Regions from separate parts of the Kosakonia pseudosacchari genome, predicted to be linked through region 1. Evidence: predicted binding sites of a transcription regulator. Region 1 holds the regulator's gene; the other holds the start of a gene.
What was found. Region 1 encodes CRP, which controls carbon source genes, mostly activating them, when cyclic AMP is high. Its sites were predicted from a motif close to ATGTGANNNNNNTCACAT; they were not measured.
Positions count from the first base shown of each region.

Region 2: msrB (peptide-methionine (R)-S-oxide reductase MsrB) is a predicted target of CRP. The motif match lies at 2,180-2,197, and genes of this name have one in related genera.

Region 1 is NZ_CP063425.1:4,478,841-4,482,052, reverse strand. It holds gene IP581_RS21380 (YccS/YhfK family putative transporter) at 1-1,703, opposite strand, end outside; gene crp (cAMP-activated global transcriptional regulator CRP) at 1,750-2,382, opposite strand; gene IP581_RS21370 (OsmC family protein) at 2,687-3,091, shown strand; gene IP581_RS21365 (phosphoribulokinase) at 3,134-3,212, opposite strand, start outside.
Region 2 is NZ_CP063425.1:2,060,431-2,063,642, reverse strand. It holds gene ansA (asparaginase) at 1-640, shown strand, start outside; gene pncA (bifunctional nicotinamidase/pyrazinamidase) at 651-1,292, shown strand; gene IP581_RS09720 (YeaC family protein) at 1,335-1,610, opposite strand; gene msrB (peptide-methionine (R)-S-oxide reductase MsrB) at 1,648-2,061, opposite strand; gene gapA (glyceraldehyde-3-phosphate dehydrogenase) at 2,405-3,212, shown strand, end outside.

The sequences.
Region 1 (3,212 bases):
AATCCCGGTTCCTGCATCGCCTGGTTTAGCGAGTTGAACAGGGCGTTATGTGCCTGGTTTACGCGCATACGCTGCCAGGCAAGCGGCGTTGGCTGTGGATTATCGCTCAGGATCAGGCGAATCGCTTCCTGATCTGTTTCCAGCGCATCGTGCGCATTCTGTCGCAGTAAGCCACTTTGCCACTGCGGCCACAGCCAGACCATGCCGCCGAAAGCGATCAGGCAACCAATCAACGTATCAATAAGCCGGGCGACAATAAACTGCTCACCATTTAGCGTCAGCAACTGCAAGGTGTAGACGGCGGTAATGGTAAAACCCACCATCGCCCAGCCGTAGTTTTTCCGAATAATGAGATAACTGACCAGCGTAATCATCAGCATTGCGGCCAGCGTAAAACCGAGGGGAACATGAAAGTGCAATGTAGCTCCGGCAATCACCAGCCCCGCAATGGTGCCCGCCGCCCGGTGGACAATGCGAACGCGCGTTGCGCCATAACCGTTTTGCGTAACAAACATCACCGTCATCATGATCCAGTAGGGTTTCGGTAAATGCAGGGCGCTGCCCATCAGGCTGGCGATGCTGAGCATGACGCTTATCCGTGCGGCATTACGCAGCGCCGCAGATTTCAGTGATAAATAGCTTTTCAGCGCCGGGAAAAGGGGCAAGCGCCGCTGCTTTTCCGCCATCAGATCGCGAGCATAGAGCGGGCGTTGAGTGCGCAAGACGCGCGCGATACGGCTAAAATGCCAGGCGCAGAACTGACCGACCGGGTTATCCGGATGCTGGCGGGCGATTTTTTCCAGCGCGCCGATCTGCTTATCCATGTTGAAGCGCGTGGGATAGCGGTGATAGAGAATGTCGTCTGCCAGCACACGTAAGCGAGCGGCGACAGTTTGCGCGTTCCAGCGGATCACCTGTTCGGCGTGGGTTTGTTCCACCAGTTTCTGCACCTCTTCCGGCTGGTGTAAACTCACCGAAATGTGCTCTTGCAGATCCAGCCCCACCTGGAAAACCCGCAGTAGCCGTTTGTAATCGTTGTGTTTATTGGCTGCCAGCATATGCAGTTGCTGGTAGCACTGGCTTATCATATCCACCGCTTTTTGCTGGCGGGCAAGCAACGGCGGCAGGGCTTTTTCCGGGTCGGCGTGCTGCGTCAGCAGGCTGTATTTCGCTTCGCAGTAATCTGCCAGTTGCCGGTAGAGCAGGCTGAGGGATTCGCGCAGCGGTTGCTCGCGCCACATCCAGAACCAGAACCAGTTGAACAGCCCATACCACAATGTGCCCAGCGCATAGATAAGCAGCGGTTCCCATACCGGCATGTTGCCGGCAAGGCTGAGGGTAAAAATAGCGGCAATCAGTGAAGCGGGAAGCAGGCGGCCATGCAGCGCACTGATTTCGGCGGTCACGCCTAAAACCAGCGTCAGTCCGGTGAGGATCAGCGGCAGCGGGAGATCTTTCGCCAGCAATAATTGCACCATCAGGCTACTGCCTGCAAACAAGGTTCCGCCAATGATCAGGCGTTTGAAAAAACGTTTATGCGGCGTATCAAGCCCGGCAATGTTGCAGCAGGCGGGAACGAGGGAAAACAGCAGACCTTGTTGCAGGTGACCAACGAGAAGGCCAATCGCCACAGGCAAACATAACACCAGCGTTTGTCGCAGTGCGTAGTTGATTTCGGGGTGATAAATCAGCCTGCGCCACATGAGGGAAGAAAAACGACGCAGCGTGTAAGCTGCGCCGTTTTACAGATTAACGCGTTCCGTATACGACGATGGTTTTACCATGGGCGGAGATCAGGTTCTGATCTTCGAGCATTTTGAGAATGCGGCCCACTGTTTCACGGGAACAACCGACGATCTGACCAATTTCCTGGCGAGTAATTTTAATTTGCATGCCGTCCGGATGGGTCATTGCGTCTGGCTGTTTCGCCAGGTTTAACAGCGTTTGCGCGATACGGCCGGTTACGTCCAGGAAGGCGAGGTTACCCACTTTTTCTGAAGTGACCTGCAGGCGACGCGCCATTTGCGAGGAAAGACGCATCAGGATATCCGGGTTAACCTGGATTAACTGACGGAATTTTTTGTACGAGATTTCAGCCACTTCACAAGCCGTTTTAGCGCGTACCCATGCACTGCGCTCCTGACCCTCTTCGAACAGGCCCAGTTCACCGATAAAATCTCCCTGGTTCAGGTAGGAGAGGATCATCTCTTTACCCTCTTCGTCCTTGATCAGCACTGCCACTGAGCCTTTAACGATGTAGTACAGCGTTTCCGCTTTTTCACCCTGGTGAATCAGCGTGCTCTTCGACGGGTACTTATGAATGTGGCAATGAGACAAGAACCATTCAAGCGTCGGGTCTGTTTGTGGTTTGCCAAGCACCATGCGCGATTATCCTCTGTTATAAGCTGTCTCAGACACAGGATGAGCCCCTACGTCTGGGGTTGCAATCTAAGCTTCCCGCATCCAGGGAAGTGGACCGTCAGCGTCATCTGCGGTCTCTAAAGTATGATGTCATGCATACATGCGTAACATCCATTTATCTCTGTAGCATCCAGAGTGTTTTAGCATAGCTTTTACCGCCTGTCTCCTGGTGTCTCGCTTCAGCATGACGCAGGTCGCCTTCCGTTGCGAGTTTTGTTATGTACGCGTAATCTGTAAAGAAAATTGCTACTCCGGAGTGAAGAAAATGCAGGCACGTGTGAAATGGGTTGAAGGGTTAACGTTCCTCGGTGAGTCCGCCTCGGGCCACCAAATCCTGATGGACGGTAACTCCGGCGACAAAGCACCAAGCCCGATGGAAATGGTGTTGATGGCGGCGGGCGGATGTAGCGCTATCGATGTGGTTTCTATTTTGCAAAAAGGGCGTCATGACGTGACCGACTGCGAAGTGAAGCTGACTTCAGAGCGTCGCGAAGAAGCGCCGCGCCTGTTTACCCACATCAATTTGCACTTTATCGTCACCGGTAAAGCGCTGAAGGACGCGGCGGTTTCCCGTGCGGTGGATTTATCCGCGGAGAAGTATTGCTCGGTGGCGTTGATGCTCGAAAAAGCGGTGAACATCACCCACTCTTACGAAGTTATCGAAGCCTGATGCGAAAAGCCCGGCAGCGTGTTGCTTACCGGGCTTTCTGCATTATTTGATCTTTTTGCCTTCCATCAGCCGTTGCACCAGCGGCGTCATAATCAACTCCATCGCCAGCCCCATTTTTCCG
Region 2 (3,212 bases), 2.4 Mb from region 1:
TGACGGGCAGATCAACCTGCTGAATGCCTTATATGTGGCGGCAAATTTCCCGATTAACGAAGTGACGCTGTTCTTCAATAACCGTCTGTATCGTGGCAACCGTACCACCAAGGCGCATGCCGATGGTTTCGACGCGTTTGCTTCGCCTAACCTTGCCCCACTACTCGAAGCGGGTATCCATATTCGCCGTCTGGGCACGCCGCCCGCGCCGCATACCACGGGAGAGCTGGTTGTCCACCCGATCACTCCGCAGCCGATTGGCGTGGTGACGATTTATCCCGGCATTTCCGCCGATGTGGTGCGCAACTTCCTGCGCCAGCCGGTAAAAGCGCTGATACTGCGTTCTTACGGCGTGGGTAATGCGCCGCAAAACGGTGAGTTTTTGAAAGAGTTACAGGAAGCCAGCGCGCGCGGCATTGTGGTCGTCAACCTGACACAGTGTATGTCCGGCAAAGTCAACATGGGTGGCTACGCCACCGGCAATGCCCTTGCCCACGCTGGCGTGATTGGCGGCGCAGACATGACCGTGGAAGCGACGCTGACAAAACTTCACTATCTGTTAAGCCAGGATCTGGACGCTGATTCCATTCGTACTGCAATGACACAAAACCTGCGTGGTGAACTGACGCCGGATGAATGAGGAGGCTCGTATGACGCAACGCGCACTGCTGCTGGTCGATATTCAGAATGATTTCTGCGCTGGCGGCGCGCTGGCTGTGGCGGAAGGTGACAGCACAGTTGATGTTGCTAACGCCATGATTACGTGGTGTAAAACACGCGGCAATGCCATTGTGGCAAGCCAGGACTGGCACCCGGCCGGACATGGTAGTTTCGCCAGTCAGCACCACGTCGCGCCGTTCACGACTGGCGAACTGGCGGGGTTAGCCCAAACGTTTTGGCCCGATCACTGTGTACAAAACAGCGAGGGCGCGGCGCTACATCCGTTGCTAAACCAGAAAGCCATTGACGCGGTGTTTTACAAAGGCGAAAACCCGCTGATTGATAGTTACAGCGCGTTTTTCGATAACGGCCATCGGCAGGAAACCGCCCTGCACAATTGGTTGCAGCAGCACGATATCCGCGAACTGGTAATACTTGGTTTAGCCACCGATTACTGCGTGAAATTTACCGTGCTGGATGCGCTACAACTTGGCTACCAGGTGAATGTCATTACCGATGGTTGCCGTGGCGTGAACCTGAATCCGCAAGACAGCACACAGGCGTTTATGGAGATGTCAGCGGCTGGCGCGACGCTCTATACGCTCGCGGACTGGCAGGAAACGCACGCCTGATAATGCCCCTGCCGGATGGCATTACGCCTCCGGCATGACGACTTACGATTTAAATGTCGCGATAGGCTTTGGCGAAATACCAAAATCCTCTTTTAATTGCTGCTTACTTTTCATCACCATCTGGCCGTTGGTATCAATGGTCATGTGCTGCGCCTGCGTGTTATTGCGCGCCTGCCACAGCATCACCAGTTGCAGGCTGTTCTCTTTTTGCTCTGGTGTCAGCGCAACGCCATCCGGCCATTTACCTAACTCAACGGCAGTGGCCAGGCGCTGGTAGATCTCCGGCGTCATGCTGTTAACGATTTGATCAAGATTCATCTTGAAAACTCCGTGGAATAATTGCTGAATCGTTTTTTCAACCCTGAGACCGATCGCCGCTTTCGTCATCCGTAAAGCTCAGGGAAGCAGAGTTAACGCAATAACGTTCGCCGCTCGGTTGCGGGCCATCCGGAAAGACGTGTCCCAGGTGCGCATCACATTTTCCACAGCGGATTTCCACTCGCTGCATGCCATGGGAATAATCGTTGATATAGCGGATAGCGTCTTCGCTCACCGGCTCAAAGAAACTTGGCCAGCCGCAGCCAGAATCATATTTCGTTTGTGAATTGAACAGCGCGGCGTCACACACCAGACAGTGATAAACCCCGTCGCGTTTGTTATGCAGAAAACGTCCGGTGAACGGCGGCTCAGTGCCGTGGTTCTGCGTCACGTAAAACTGCATTTCAGTCAGTGTTTTTTTCAGGTCGTCTTCAGAAGAATTATGCGCCATTTGCTCACGCCTCACGGTAAAAACTCGACAACTTTTCAGCCTGATTCTAACAAAACATTAACACTGCGGCGTTAACTTTTGTTCTAAACTTATTTGTTGCGGTAAAGCAGCCGGTGAATTGTGATTAATCTCACATTTTTATCCTGTCCGACCTTTAAAATTCCGGGCGGCGCCCCTATATGGGGAGCATGCTCAAAGGAAGAGTGAGGCGAGTCAGTCGAACAAAGGTTATGCGGAGGATTGATTTGTCGCAATGATTGACACGATTCCGCTTGACGCTGCGTAAGGTTTTTGTAATTTTACAGCCAACCTTTTATTCACTAACAAATAGCTGGTGGAATATATGACTATCAAAGTAGGTATCAACGGTTTTGGCCGTATCGGTCGCATTGTTTTCCGTGCTGCTCAGGAACGTTCTGACATCGAAATCGTTGGTATCAACGATCTGTTGGACGCTGAATACATGGCGTACATGCTGAAGTATGACTCCACTCACGGTCGTTTCAACGGTACCGTAGAAGTGAAAGACGGCCACCTGGTTGTTAACGGCAAAACCATCCGTGTTACTGCTGAGAAAGACCCGGCTAACCTGAAATGGAACGAAATCGGCGTTGACGTCGTTGCTGAAGCTACCGGTATCTTCCTGACCGACGAAACCGCGCGTAAACACATCACCGCTGGCGCGAAAAAAGTTGTTCTGACTGGCCCGTCCAAAGACAACACCCCGATGTTCGTACGTGGCGCTAACTTCGACAAATATGCAGGCCAGGACATCGTTTCCAACGCTTCCTGCACCACTAACTGCCTGGCCCCGCTGGCAAAAGTTATCAACGACAACTTCGGCATCATCGAAGGTCTGATGACCACTGTTCACGCGACCACCGCAACGCAGAAAACCGTTGATGGCCCGTCTCACAAAGACTGGCGCGGCGGCCGCGGCGCATCCCAGAACATCATCCCGTCCTCTACCGGTGCTGCTAAAGCTGTAGGTAAAGTATTGCCGGAACTGAACGGCAAACTGACTGGTATGGCGTTCCGCGTTCCGACTCCGAACGTATCTGTTGTTGACCTGACCGTTCGTCTGGAAAAAGCAGCGTCCTACGAAGAAATCAAGAAAGCCATCAAAGCCGCTTCTGAAGGCCCGATGAAAG